DNA from 4 places in the Gardnerella sp. 2492 genome. Region 4 is predicted to be linked to each of the others. Evidence: riboswitches for the same ligand, from Rfam matches in the RefSeq annotation. Region 4 holds a riboswitch; each other region holds the start of a gene.
The links. A riboswitch is a leader RNA that binds a small molecule or an ion and turns the genes downstream of it on or off. The one in region 4 is predicted to bind thiamine pyrophosphate.

Region 1 (3,710 bases), 510 kb from region 4:
GTATAGTTACGTTCATATTGCCATATTTTTTAGCATTAACAAGCAACTTTGAACCTGGTGTTGTCATTGCAGCAGCGAGATTTTGGTCGAATGAAGAAATAGCGTCGATTTGGCCGGAAGTAAAAGCAGCTTGGAAGTTTCGAGGATTCATTTCAACTTTTTGAACTTTAGAAACGTCAAGTCCACTCTTATCGAAAGCACGATGAAGCATGTAATCGCCGGTATCTCCGTTGTGAATAATAGCAACTTTCTTACCGTACAAGTCTTTCAGAGTTTTTACTCCGCTCTTTGGAGAAGCAACAATTCCTTGAGAATCTCCATTATAATATTCGAGTGCAAAAGCAACCCAAGGCTGACCTTCTGCAATAAGATCAATAAAACGACCAGTTCCGGTTGTTGTTGCGTCTGCACTTCCTCCCATAACAGCAGTTAAACCGTCAACAGGAGTGTAAGGGCCTGTATACACTACCTTATCTTTGCCGAATATTTCGTTTAAGAATTTCTCATCCTTAAGAGTTGTTAAATAGTTTGCTGTAGAAAGATACGCTACTCGCATAGTTCCAGCTCCACCTTTTGCAGAAGATGAAGATTTTTGCGAAGATCCGCAAGATGCTAGTGCTACTGTAGTTGCTAGTGCACACAGTGCTGCAGCTACTCTTCTTATAGTAAAAGTCTTAGTGAGCTTATTCATCTCATTACTCCTTCGTGTTTAATGTTCTGCTTGAGATTTTGCGACTATTCCTGCGATTTGGTATAAGAATATATTCGAAAATATTTGCTGTTATTTCGGAAGCTAAGCCAGCAAAAGCGTACAGAATTATGCAAGCCATCATTTGATCTGGTCTGAAGAATTCTTGAGCTCTCGAAAGAATATATCCAATTCCTATTGAGGAATTTACAGTTTCGCAAGTAGCTAAAGCAACCCACGCAACCGATATGCCAAAACGTAAGCCAGTCATAAAATTAGGAAGAGTACCTCGTAAAAGAATAGTTGTAAAAACTTTTAAACGTTTTACGTGATAGGCTTCAGCTAATTCAAGAAGACGAGGATCAATATTTCTAACCCCATCTCTTATATTTACGTACATAGGGCCAAATACGCCTATTGCTATAAGTACTATTTTCATAAGCTCATCTACTCCTAAAAAGATTATTAGGAGAGGTGCTAATGCTGGAAATGGTACTGAACGTATCATATGACTTGGTTTATTAAGAATAGTGTTGCCTAATTTTGTTCCGCCAGAAAGTATTCCAGCTGGAACGGCAATAACAATACCAAGTAACAAGCCTTCTGCGACTCTAGCAATGCTTATTGCTAACGATGGCAATAGTATGCCTTCGTTGTATAAATCTTGGAATGCTTGTATAACTTCCATTGGTGATGGCAATGCGCGATCATCTTTAGGAGTAAGGGTTATAACATACCAAGCAAAGATAATTGCAACTGTTGAAAGCCACGCTTTTACGCTAGCTAAGTGCTTAAAAATACAATGCTTATGCATGAGACATTCCCTTCGATAGTATTAGCTATATCAGGTTCGACGGGTATATTCTCAGCGCGTAACAGCGGTGAGAAAATTGTGTAGTTTTAATTGAAACTTTATTTATTCATCACAGTGTTAAGCGCACCCCGTGCCATGCTGTTATTATTGCCTTTGGGCGTGGACAAAATACTATATTTGGTAAATTTTGTTAATTTTTATATTTCATATTCAAAGTTAATGTATTAAAAAGCTCAGTGTGTGGAACGTCCATAAAACGCATTAATCTTAATACTGTTATCACAACCAATAAGCAATAAGGAGTAGTTGTGGCAGCTATTGAAAGCGTATATGCACGCGAAATTTTGGATTCCCGTGGAAATCCTACTGTTCAGGTTTATTTGGAGACTGAAGATGGCGCTCAGGGCATTGGTTTAGTGCCTTCTGGTGCTTCGACTGGTGAGGCTGAGGCTTGGGAGCGTCGTGATGGTGACAAGTCCCGCTATCAAGGCAAGGGCACCTTGGAAGCTGTAAAAGCAGTAAATGAAGTTATTGCTCCTAAGGTTATTGGCATGGATGCCACCGATCAGCGCGCTCTTGATGAGACCATGATTGAGCTTGATGGCACACCAAATAAGGGTAAGCTTGGCGCAAATGCTATTCTCGGTGTTTCCCTTGCTGCTCTCTACGCGGCTGCTGAGTCTGCTCAGCTTCCTTTGTACCGTTACATTGGCGGTACTAACGGTCATATTCTTCCAGTACCAAACATGAACATCATGAACGGTGGTGCTCACGCTGACTTCGCAACCGATATTCAGGAGTACATGATTTCTCCTTACGGTTTCGCAACTTACAGTGATGCTCTTCGCGCTGGCGTTGAGGTTTATCACACCTTGAAGAATGTTTTGAAGAAGGAAGGCTTGGCTACTGGTCTTGGTGATGAAGGTGGCTTCGCACCAAAGATGAAGTCCAACGAGGATTCTTTGAAGTACATCATGGATGCAATCGAAGCTGCAGGCTACGAGCCAGGCAAGCAGATTGGTATTTCTCTTGACGTTGCTTCTTCTGAGTTCTACAACAAGGAAACTGGTAAGTATCGTTTCGATGGCGAAGAGCGCGAATCTGCTTACATGCTTGATTACTACGAGAAGCTCATCAACGAGTATCCAATCGTTTCCATCGAAGACCCATTCCAGGAAGAAGGCTGGGATGATTGGGCAGAGATTACCAAGCGTCTTGGTGATCGTTTGCAGTTCGTTGGTGATGACTTGCTCGTCACCAATCCAAAGCGTTTGGCTAAGGGTATTGAGCTTGGAGCAGCTAACTCCTTGCTCGTGAAGTTGAACCAGATTGGTTCCGTTACTGAAACCCTCGACGCTATTGAGCTTGCAACCAAGAATGGCTTCACTTCCATGGTTTCTCACCGTTCTGGTGAAACCCCAGATACCACCATTTCTGATCTTGCTGTTGCTAAGAACACCGGCCAGATTAAGACTGGTGCTCCTGCTCGTGGCGAGCGTATTGCTAAGTACAACCGCTTGCTTGAGATTGAGGAAGAGCTTGGTTCTACCGCTCAGTATGCTGGTTACAGCGCATTCAAGGCTTGCAAGAAGTATATGAAGTAACTTTATACTTTTAGCTAGTTCTATTTAACGGTCAGTCGCGTTCGTGGCTGACCGTTTTTGTTTGTAATTATGTTTTGTGTTGAATGTCGTGTTATTCCGAGTTATGACGATTATGAGGTTGTAAATCAAAAAGCGTATAAGAGACACGCGCGTATTGGAAAAATATTTTTTGCTTTCAATAGCAGATATCAGTGGAATATTTACGCGTGTTTTAGCTAGTTTTATGCGAAAAGTTTAAGAAGTTTTCAAGAAAATTTTCGAAATTCAGTAAAAATTTTTGTGATTTTACTTTTATTCTCAGCTCTTTAGTGCTAATTTTGTGAAAAACCAAAACTAAGGAGAGTTTAATATGAGAAAAGTCGCAGTTATTGGTATGGGTAATGTTGGTGCTGCTGTAGCTCATCAGCTTATAATCGGCGGTCACGTTGATGATTTGTATCTTTACGACAATAACGAAGCTAAAGTTAAGGCTGATGCTATTGATTTTGAAGACTCAATGGATAATCTTCCTTTCAATGTGAACATTACTGTAAACGACTATGCAGCATTGAAGGATGTTGAAGTTATAGTCAGTGCGTTAGGTCATATTAAGCTCTTGGATGTT
Region 2 (3,710 bases), 540 kb from region 4:
CAGCTTTATTCCTCCAACGAGCAAGAGCCCAAACTCGTGTTTTAAACAAATCTTTAATAGGAGCATATCCTCCAACAGCATCGCCGTAAATAGTAGAATATCCACAAGCAAGCTCAGATTTATTTCCGGTTGCGAGCGCAAGAAGACCTTTTGAATTAGAGTACGCCATTACTATTACGCCACGAATTCTAGCCTGCAGGTTTTCGGCAGCAACTCCTTGCACTTCAAGTTGCGTTTGGAAAGATTTAAACAATGGCTCTATTGGCTGCACTTCGTAGTGTGCTCCAAGTCTTGTAGCTAAATCTTTAGCATCATCTTTAGAACCATCGGAAGAATACATACTTGGCATTGAAATACCCCAAACGTTTTCTCCGCCGCAAGCATCTGCTGCCATGGTTGCTACTAATGCCGAGTCAATTCCTCCAGAAAGTCCTAAACAAACTCCTTTAAAACCGTTCTTACGCATGTAATCTTTAAGGCCTAAAACACATGCACAATAAACTTCTTCATCAGAATTTAAGCTTTTTGCGATTGTTGATTCTTTTTGTTTAGACAAATTTCTATCGAAATCAAAGTATGATAAATCTTCATCAAAAAGTGGCGAACGTTCAAGTAAACTACCATCTGAGTCTACGACAAAACTTGCTCCGTCGAATACGAGATCATCCTGTCCTCCAACCTGATTTACGTATACTACTGGCGCTTTTACTTGTTTTGCTCTTTTTGCAGCAATCTGATAGCGTACGTGAGTTTTTCCCTCTTCATATGGAGATCCGTTCATTGTAACAAGAAGATCGATGCCAATATTGGCTAGTTTTTCAACCGGTCCTCCGTCTTGCCAAATGTCTTCACAAATAGCAAAACCTATGCGATTTCCGTCAACGTTCATAACCGTGCACTCGTTGCCGGAAGAGAAAATACGAAATTCGTCAAATACGCCGTAATTTGGTAAGAAATGCTTATCGTAGTTGAGTTTTATTTCTCCGTCGTGAAGTACAAGAAGCCTGTTTCTTGGTTTTCCGGAATTTTCGTCTACTCCTACAGTTCCGACTACTACGTATAAGTTACCTAAGTTTTCTTTTTTAAGATTTTCTGCTAATTCTTCTGCTGCTTTCGAAGCGGCTGTTCTAAATGTTGCTCGTAACGCTAAATCTTCAATAGGATATCCAGTAAGTGTCATTTCTGGAAAAACTACTATTTTTGCGCCATCTTGCGCTGCCCTGCGCGAGTATTGCACTATTTTATTGCTGTTACTTTCTATATTTCCTACGCAAGTATCAATCTGCGCTAAAGCTAATCGCAATGAAGTCATACGTAACAGTGTAATCTACGGTCTGCAACTAGATATTTAAAAGTGTTTTGGTTGAATCTTTTGTACTCGACACGCAGATTCGTCATAAATTTGTAATAATTCTTTATAACATTATAACCTTTAACCCTGTTTTTGCAGCTTTTTTCAACGCGTTATAAGTAATATAAATAATGTAACCGTAGAAAAATAAGAATCTCTGCAATATATTTGTACCGTGTTACTCGCGAAGGGGAATAATTGCGAGAGCGAGAAAGAAGTTAGGTAGATGAAGCCATACCACTTTTAAAGTGTGCGTGCCGTTCGTTATACCCGCCCAGCATAAGGAGCTGAGCGGGTTTTTGTATAAAAATCAACACTTTCGCAACATACCCGTCAAACAAAGGCCACGTAATCATGTAAACTGGCTAATAATTCGACATTTTTGCAGGGGTGCTTTCCGCAAGAAAGCTGAGATAGGCCAACAAGCCTGACCCTTCGAACCTGTTAGTTAATACAACGTAGGGAGCAATGAAAAATAGCATGACCTCGAATTATCCATACGCATCAATGCGTGATCAATTTAATCTCAGCGCTTGTTTTATAGCAGATCCGCAAGTTTGCTCTAATCGACCGCTTACTGATGTTGTTGATGATGCATTACGCGCTGGCGCAACTTTTATACGTCTTCATTGCAACAATGAAAATGCTAAAGAAATAACAACAATAGCTCGTGATATCGCGCAAATAATCGAAGATAACAACAAGTGCGATTCGGTAACGTTTGTTATTGACGAGCGTGTTGATGTTGCTTGGCAAGCTCGTAATCAAAGCATTAAAGTTGACGGCGTGCACTTAGCTCAAAGCGATATGGAACCTAGAGAAGCACGCGCACTGCTTGGCGAAGATGCCGTAATTGGTTTGTCTGTTGAAACTGAAAGCTTAGTAAAAGTTATAAATGAGCTTCCAGATGGCTGCATTGATTACATTTGCGTAACTGCAATGCACAATCCTGAAGAAGGCTGCGAAAACACTACTGCAGCTTACGATTTAGAAGCTAATCACACAACGCTTGATGAAGAAAAAATTAATACGATTTGCAAAGCAAGTGATTTCCCTGTTCTTGTTGGCGGAAAAACTCAGCTTGACGATGTAGATATGATTGCTAGCACTAAAGCTGCTGGCTTCTTTATTTCGCAAGTTTTGTACGATTCAGAAACGCCAGAATCTACAATGCACGAATTTGTTGAGCATTGGAATAAGGTACGCGGTGATGCAAAACACGGTTACGCTAAGCGAGTAAAAGTTTCCGAAAAATCTGAGGAAAAAACTGAAGAAAAGAAACCAGCTTTTATTAACGCTAAGGAAGCGAAGGAAGCTGCAAAACTTCAAAAGCAACAGCGTGTTGATATTGCCGCACGCGGATGCACTCAGAGGGACAAAGCTCATATCCGTAAGACTACGCCAGTTCATTTTGAATACGAGTATGGTTCTTACGATTTGGAAGTTCCTTACACTGAAATTAAGCTTTCAGACACGCCTGGAGTAGGTCCTAACCCTCCTTTCCACGATTACAATACTGAAGGTCCTAAGTGCGATCCTAAGGAAGGTTTAGCTCCTCTTCGTCTCGATTGGATTCGAGACCGTGGTGACGTAGAAGAGTATGAGGGTCGTAGGCGTAATCTCCAGGATGATGGTAAGCGTGCTATTAAGCGCGGTAAAGCCTCAAAGGAATGGCGCGGACGCATGCATAAGCCTATGAAGGCTGTAGATCATCCTATTACTCAAATGTGGTATGCACGTCACGGAATTACTACTCCAGAAATGCAGTATGTTGCTACTCGCGAAAACTGTGATGTGGAACTTGTTCGCTCCGAACTTGCAGCAGGACGTGCTGTAATTCCTTGCAATATCAACCATCCTGAAGCCGAACCTATGATTATTGGTTCTCGCTTCTTAACTAAGCTCAACGCAAACATGGGTAATTCTGCTGTTACGTCTTCTATTGACGAAGAAGTAGAAAAACTTACGTGGGCTACTAAGTGGGGCGCGGATACCGTTATGGATCTTTCCACAGGTAACGATATTCACACGACTCGCGAATGGATTTTGCGCAACTCCCCTGTTCCGATTGGTACTGTGCCAATGTATCAGGCTTTGGAAAAGGTTGAGGATGATGCTTCTAAGCTAAGCTGGGAGCTTTTCCGCGACACTGTTATTGAGCAGTGCGAGCAGGGCGTTGACTACATGACAATTCACGCAGGCGTGCTCCTTCGCTACGTGCCACTTACTGCAAACCGCGTAACCGGCATTGTTTCCCGCGGCGGCTCCATTATGGCCGAGTGGTGCTTGCAGCATCATCAGGAAAGCTTCCTTTACACTCATTTTGAAGAATTGTGTGAGATTTTCGCGAAGTACGATG
Region 3 (3,710 bases), 400 kb from region 4:
AAGTTTGCATAATATATGCCTTTTGGTGTCCTTCCTAAATTTCTATTTTTAGTTTTTAGTTAGTTCTTAGTTAGTTCTTAGTTAGTTCTTTTATTTAGTTTTCATAAGCTAAACTATGCAAAGCGTCTCGCAAAAGCTTTACTCCATGAACCGCATCTTGAGGATCTGTGTATTCTTCAGGAGCGTGGCTAATACCATCTTTTGAAGGAACAAAAATCATTCCAGACTTTACAAACGGAGCAAAAATCTGAGTATCTTGTCCAGCGCCTGAATGCATAACTCTGTAGGCGTAACCTTGCTGATCAGCCTGATCTTTCAAGAGATTTATAATGTCATCGCTAAGAGGTGTAGGATCATCAGACATCCATTTGTCAATCTTCGCTGTAATCCCGTAAGCGTCGGCAGTTTTGTGAATATCTTCGTCGAGTTCCTGCAAGAATTTATCAAGAAAAGCTTTGTCTGTGTGACGGCAGTTCATTGAAAAAGTAACTTCTCCAGGAACAATATTTACTTGATTTGGAACTACGCTGATTCTACCGAAAGTAAGTACCAGTGGGTCTCCTGCTTGCTTGGCTTTATCAAGATTCTTTGTGATTATATGAGACATGCAATCTACAGCATCGTGCCTGTAAGACATCATGGTTGTGCCAGCGTGATTTTGTACGCCTTTAAGATGGATATCCCAACGATGTTGACCGGCGATGCTAGTAATAATGCCTAAATCTTCATGATTACTGTAAAGCGTTGGTCCCTGCTCAATGTGTAACTCAATCCAAGCTTCAAGATTTGCAAACTTAGGTTGAGTTGTTTGATAATTGAACCCAGCTTCACGCATTGCTGTTTCGAAAGGAACACCGTTGCTGTCGCAAATATTTTCTACATCCTCTTTTTTAGCTAGTCCGAAGAAATTCTTTGAACCCCAGAATACGTATGGGAAACGTGAGCCTTCCTCTTCTGCTAAGCAGATAATGCGTAAACTCTTTTTCGGTTTTCCGTATCTAGTAAGCAAATTTTTAACTGCCAAATAAGCTGCAACTATTCCAAGTTGGCCGTCGAAACGACCTCCTCTTGAAACAGTGTCAATGTGAGAACCGCAAGCTATTACGCTTTCTGGTTTTTCACTTCCTTCGACAGTTGCGATTAGATTTCCAATCGAATCGAATTCAACAGTCATGCCGAGTTTTTCGAAGCGTTGGCGAAGAGCAAAAAGAGCCTGTTTCCAGGATTTTGTGTAAAGAGGACGTGTAACTCCTTGTTCGCCTGGTTTTTCTGTGAATCCTGCAAGCCAGCTTATGGCTGATTCTATAGTTTCAGCATTTATGCTGCTATCAATCATTTTGCAGTCTTTCTCCTTGTGTTGTACAAGTTTCCCTCCCTAAAGGTTATGTAGAGAGGATGTTTTTAGTTTTTCTTTAATTAGTTTTTCTTTAATTGTTTAGTTGATACTCGTGTAATTGCTACTACTTTGTGGCAACGCAAGATATCACGAAAATCGTGATAGAAAGAAATCACTTACTGTAATTGCTCCCTACGCATGTCTTAACAAAACAGGTTCAAAGGGTGTTTCTCAACTGTTTCCAGTACCCCTGCAATTTTCACTTGTACGATGCTGAGTATAGCACGATATTAAATGAACGCAAAATGAACATTATTATGTGTGTTTTTGTGAAGAAATAACTAATTTATATGAGATATTACTTATTTTGCTATTATATGATTGAAATGCTTTAAAATTTTCAATTTGCAAGTTAAAGACTAACAGTAGACAACATGGAATAAATAATAGCCAGATAACAAAAAACGCAGTGCTTCTACACTGCGAACATATTGTGGGTGATATAGGAATCGAACCTATGACCCCTTCCGTGTGAAGGAAGTGCGCTAGCCGCTGCGCCAATCACCCAAAATTTTTTTAATTATGCGTGAAAGGCAATCCTTTCGAGTGGGCGATACAAGGTTCGAACTTGTGACCCCTTCCGTGTCAGGGAAGTGCGCTACCACTGCGCCAACCGCCCGGTTGTGTATTAAGCTAACCCGCTTAATCGAGGTGGGTACGAGAGTCGAACTCATCTATACGGCTTTGCAGGCCGCTGCCTAACCGCTTGGCTAACCCACCGTAAGGTCGAATAACTCATCGGACCTAGAGCGGACAACGGGACTCGAACCCGCGGTCTCAACCTTGGCAAGGTTGCGCTTTACCAACTAAGCTATGTCCGCGATGCATTCTTGCTAACAATGTCAGCGCCGAAGCACGAGTAACTACTATACCCTAAATATTCTCAAATGCAAGCCCTCGCCTATTTGGCGTGTCGCTGAATGCATTAAATAATTTTTGCAGCAATAGAAAATGTCGATTTTATCGGCTGATTTGGTGTTTTCGACAGTTTTGGTTTGTGTTTTGTTTATTTCACCAAATGGCTTGGTGTTTTCGACAATTCCGTCCGGTATTTTGTTTATTTCACCAAATGGTTTGGTGTTTTCGACAGTTTCTAGTACTTAGCCTTCCTTCTCACACAAAAACCAAACGGTGCAAGTAATGAATAGCAGTGATTGAGCGTTAATAGTGTCATTGTGACTGGATTGAAAGTCGACAAATAAAGGAGCCCACACAACGCTTAAGGTGAGTAAATCAACCGACGACATGAAGCCGACTTTCGACGCAGGAAGACTCCTATACTTTAGGCTACCCAATAGGGTAAGCGGCAAAAATATTGGGCACTAACTGCAGTGTGCTAGTGCCCAATATGATTTATTGCTTTGATATGTTGCTTTCAGATTTCCACTTTTCTATGAGTTGCAATGCTTCTCGCTCAGACGCATGGTTAAAGTCATCACTATTATTTTCATAATTCAATACAAATGACGCTAATTTTATTTGTTCTTCTTTATTAAATTCACACAAATGATTTTTAGCGAAATCTTTAATTCCATTGTAAAAATCTTTTCTAGAAATGTAATTTGAGTAACTTTCTAAATCAATATTCCAACTATAGCCATTCAAACCTCTGGCTCGATATGAATGAATGAATATAAATTTAATTTTATTAAGATTATCGTTAAATAGTGTTTTAATGTAGTTTTCAGCTCCTTCTTTATCAAGATATTCCCACAAATAAAATGCTCTACTAAATCTTCCTATATTTAGCATATTTTCAGATTTTGAAATGAGTTCAATTTTGTCTATATAAATTTTTTCGAGAGATTCTAAATGCTTTAAGTTAACTAATTGCAAATCTTTACGCTCGGGTTTATTATTAAATCTCCCAAATGCCATTTCTTCTTGATTAAGAATATCTGCAATAAGTCCAAGATTAGATTTATTGGAATTTTTAAGAATAGAATAAATTATTTCATAACGTTCATATTCAGAGTCTAATGTTTGAATAAAATAGAGTACAAATTCAGATACTGAATCAGAAATATTATTTATATTATTTATTTCTGTTGCTTTATTTACAAATTCTCCATACAAATTTATAAGCGTAAATACAACGAACTTAAAACGCTCATAATGTTCTTTATCAAACAATGACTCCATGCTTCTTAACAAATAGTCAAGGTTGCCTTGTGAATTAATATTTTTAACAGTACTAATTAAAAGATCTTTATCATATTTATACAAGCAATCATAAATTTTCTCTCTTGAAACCTTAATTCTACCTATATCGAACATAAAATATAAACTAAATTTTTCAACAGATGCGATGCGA
Region 4 (3,710 bases):
GCACAAGAAAGCCCCATCATCCATTCTGCTGGAAGTGCTTTTCTTGCTTCAACAAACGGCGTATCTTTTTGACCTACGTGCAGATTGAATCCAAGTTTTGCTGCACACTCAACATGGTCATCTATAAAAATTGGTACGTCTCCATGCCCTGCGTTTATTAAAGTTTCGCGCATTTTAAGAGCTTTTTTAGATATGACATCATCGTCAGAATATTTGTCTCTTAATTGAACTACCGTTACGCCGCCTTCGATTGATTCTAACGCAACTTCTTCTTCGGTACGATTGCCCATTCTAGGGTCTGTTACTAAGTAAAGTGTCCAATCTACTGGTTCTACTGTGAAATCTATGCTTGCAAGATTTAATATTTCATCTGCGCTTAGTTTCGAAAGTGCGTCAATCCAAAGTGTGCGGAAAGTTCCAGGATTGATTTCCGCGTTTCCTTTCGCATTGATTCCAGCATTGATTCCAGCATTTTCGGAGCACGCGTAGCTTCCTGCTGCTGCAGCGTGCGCGTGAGCCGCTACTGTAGCAGCAAGTGGACAAGATGGGTTTGTACCAACGTATGCTGCTACAAGAGCCCCTAGAGCGCATCCTGTTCCTACTACTTTTTGCATTATTTCAGAGCCGCCTGAAACGCGCGCAAGGCATCCGTGAGCATATATTGCGTCTTGTTCTCCAGAAATTGCTACTACACTGCCGTGTTGTTTTGCTAATTTCCTGGCTGCTGGTAGTGCAGAATTTACGCTGTCTAGTGAGTCGACTCCGCGCATATCTCCCTTTTCGCCAGCTAAAGCTAAAATTTCCGCAGCGTTTGCGCGAATAACAGTAGGATTTTCTGTAATAATATTTTTTACGAAATTAATTCTTGAAGTAAGCGCTCCTAATCCAACTCCAACAGGATCTAAAACCCACGTCGTACCAGACTTTTTGCAGCCGCGTATTGCAGCGTTAATAGAAGTATCTGTGTAATTTTTTCTAAATGTTCCAACATTAACCAGTACTCCTGAAGCAATTTGCGCAAGTTGCTCTGTTTCTTCAGGATCGCACACCATAATAGGCGTTGCTCCGGCAGCGAGTAGAACATTAGAAGTAAGTTCTTGAACTATGTTATTCGTAACGCAGTGTGTAAGCGGTTTGGCAGAGCGCATGCGTTCTATGCAATTTTTCACGTCTTCTATGAACATGCGCTTGCGTGCTTTTGCAGAAAAATCTCTATCGAAATTTGTTATGGAATTGCCGCTAGATTGCGAATTTTTTGAAGTATTTCCTGTGTTCAACGTTTCCATGATTTTCCCTTCGCTAGTACTACCTAGATCAGGTTTAACGGGTATAATCTCAGCGACCTAGCGCACCCCGAACCGCGTTACGACTATACCGTTTGAGCGCGACTGCTTGTGCGGGGCGTGTGTTAGGCTCAGTTAGTTCGTGACTTTGTAGAAATTACGCGTAGTCAAATATAAAAGTAATTTACGAAAGGCTATTGTGCCGCATACTCATAATGCTGCGTCCGCCAAAAAGCGCGGAGCTAAGAATGTTAGGAATGCTAAGAATTCTAAGAATGCTAATAATAGCAAGAATTCTAAGAATATTAAAAATTCTAAGGATTCTAAGAATAGTAAGGATTCTAAGAATCTTAAGCACTTCGGTAAGTTTGGGAAGTTTAGTAAGGATTCTAAAGCAAGGAATGTTGAAAAAGCTGATGAATTCGGGAAGATAAGTAAAACTAAAAAATCCTATAAAAATAAAAATAAAGAATCTCGTTCTATTCGTGACTATCGTGAGTCTCGTGACTATCGTGAGTTTCGTGAGTTTCGTGACTCTAGAAGCTTTAACGAGTTAGAAAAAAAGCAGATTTCACAAAACGAGATTGTTATACCAGATTCTGCAATAGAATCGCGCGAAAACTACAGTGATGATGTTACATTTGCGCAACTCGGTGTTCCGGAGCCGTTAGTAGAAGTGTTACGCTCTGACGGTAAAACTACCGCATTCCCAATTCAGCAAGCGACTCTTCCAGACTCTTTGCGTGGAGCAAATATTTTAGGTCGTGGACGTACTGGAAGTGGTAAGACTCTCGCATTTGCTATTCCGCTCGTAGCTCGTTTAGCAGATAGTTTTGTTGATTTGATTCACTCTGGTAAAAACAGGCGCAATAGGGTAGATGATGCTGTTCCTGCTCCGCATGCCATGATTTTGGCTCCAACGCGAGAGCTTGTACATCAGATTGATGATGTTATTGCTCCTCTTGCTGCAGCTTACGGTATGCGTACTGTGACTGTATATGGTGGAGTGAGCTACAGGCGTCAAATTTCTCAGCTTAAGCAGGGTGCGCAAATTGTATTGGCTTGCCCTGGACGTTTGGAGGATTTGTTACGTCAGGGTGCGTTGACTCTTGAAAAAGTTGCAGTTAGTGTGCTCGATGAGGCAGATGAGATGGCTGATATGGGCTTTTTGCCTGCTGTTACGCGTCTTCTTGAGCAAGTTCAGCCTGATGGTCAGCGCATGCTGTTTTCTGCGACACTTGACAAGCAGGTTTCTACGCTTGTAAATCGTTTCCTTCCGAATGCTGTTGTTCATGCTGTTGATGATGCAGATTCGCAAGTTGATACAATGACTCATCATATTTTCGCAGTATCTTCTGGAGATAAGTATGAGGTGTTGCGAAAGCTTGCTTCTGGAAAGAAACGCGCAATATTCTTTACTCGCACAAAGTTCCAGGCAAAGAATATGGCTAAGAAATTAATTCAGCAGGGTATTCCTGCGGTTGATTTGCAGGGTAATTTGTCGCAGAATCAGCGCGATCGTCATTTGTCTGTTTTCGCGGAAGGCTTAGTACGAGTGCTTGTTGCTACAGATGTTGCCGCGCGTGGCATTGATATTAGTGATGTTGCGCTTGTAGTGCAGACTGAGCCGCCTGAAGATCCTAAGTCTTTCTTGCATCGTTCTGGGCGTACAGCTCGCGCTGGTGAGGAAGGCGATGTTGTGACTCTTGTGCTCCCGAATCAGAAGCGTGCTGCGCATATGATGCTTCGTCGTGCAGGAATTAATGCTAAAACTGAGGATGTGAATCCAGCTTCACCTGTTTTGGATGAGATTGTTGGGGAAGTAGCTGAATTGCAGGAAAACTGGAGTATGCCAGAGCCAGAGCAGCCAAAGCGCAGAGGTAGAGGAAGAAGCAGAGGACACGGTAGAGGAAGAGGACACAATGATGGTCGCGGCAGCATTCGCGGCAATGGTCACAGGCGTGATCGCAGCTAATCTACGTAAACGATGTAACTTGTCTTAGTGGCTTTGTTCTAGATTTGTTAGATTTGTATCATTCGTGATGCAAATCTAACGTTTTTTGCCTGTTTTCGGTTATATTTGCATCATTGATGAGACAAATATAACGCTTTTTGACCCAAATTCGTTATATTTGTCTCAATCGTGTTAAAAACGTTACTTGCCTTGGCCTTTGCCGAAAGCACGTAATTGGACTCCATTCCAATCAGCGCTTACGGTTAATGGGGTAGCGGCGTTCATTCCTGCTGTTTTCGCTGCAGACTGTACTGTGCTAGAACTTGGGGAGCCTTCTCTACCTGGCTTCGGTGTTAGCACCCACATAGGTGCGTCATCATCAAGCATATTCGTGGCATCCATAATGGTATCTGCGAGTTCGTCTTCGTCGTCACCGTCTCGCCACCAAATAATCACGCCATCAACAGCAGCAT

Region 1: linked by a shared signal. The riboswitch ahead of ACPFYS_RS01075 (ABC transporter permease) and the one ahead of thiM (hydroxyethylthiazole kinase) in region 4 are both predicted to bind thiamine pyrophosphate.
Region 2: linked by a shared signal. The riboswitch ahead of thiC (phosphomethylpyrimidine synthase ThiC) and the one ahead of thiM (hydroxyethylthiazole kinase) in region 4 are both predicted to bind thiamine pyrophosphate.
Region 3: linked by a shared signal. The riboswitch ahead of ACPFYS_RS00620 (hydantoinase/carbamoylase family amidase) and the one ahead of thiM (hydroxyethylthiazole kinase) in region 4 are both predicted to bind thiamine pyrophosphate.

The regions. Positions count from the first base shown of each region.
Region 1 is NZ_CP186952.1:280,931-284,640, reverse strand. Features, by position in the region: gene ACPFYS_RS01080 (ABC transporter substrate-binding protein) at 1-691, opposite strand, end outside; gene ACPFYS_RS01075 (ABC transporter permease) at 696-1,502, opposite strand; TPP riboswitch at 1,492-1,643, opposite strand; gene eno (phosphopyruvate hydratase) at 1,811-3,106, shown strand; gene ACPFYS_RS01065 (L-lactate dehydrogenase) at 3,456-3,710, shown strand, end outside.
Region 2 is NZ_CP186952.1:317,778-321,487, forward strand. Features, by position in the region: gene ACPFYS_RS01225 (NAD+ synthase) at 1-1,312, opposite strand, end outside; TPP riboswitch at 1,728-1,833, shown strand; gene thiC (phosphomethylpyrimidine synthase ThiC) at 1,832-3,710, shown strand, end outside.
Region 3 is NZ_CP186952.1:172,976-176,685, forward strand. Features, by position in the region: gene ACPFYS_RS00620 (hydantoinase/carbamoylase family amidase) at 95-1,336, opposite strand; TPP riboswitch at 1,509-1,598, opposite strand; tRNA gene ACPFYS_RS00625 (tRNA-Val) at 1,831-1,903, opposite strand; tRNA gene ACPFYS_RS00630 (tRNA-Val) at 1,944-2,015, opposite strand; tRNA gene ACPFYS_RS00635 (tRNA-Cys) at 2,046-2,116, opposite strand; tRNA gene ACPFYS_RS00640 (tRNA-Gly) at 2,145-2,217, opposite strand; gene ACPFYS_RS00645 (hypothetical protein) at 2,348-2,500, shown strand; gene ACPFYS_RS00650 (KAP family P-loop NTPase fold protein) at 2,750-3,710, opposite strand, start outside.
Region 4 is NZ_CP186952.1:1,329,470-1,333,179, forward strand. Features, by position in the region: gene thiM (hydroxyethylthiazole kinase) at 1-1,286, opposite strand, end outside; TPP riboswitch at 1,274-1,366, opposite strand; gene ACPFYS_RS05215 (DEAD/DEAH box helicase) at 1,483-3,258, shown strand; gene ACPFYS_RS05220 (DUF3052 domain-containing protein) at 3,439-3,710, opposite strand, start outside.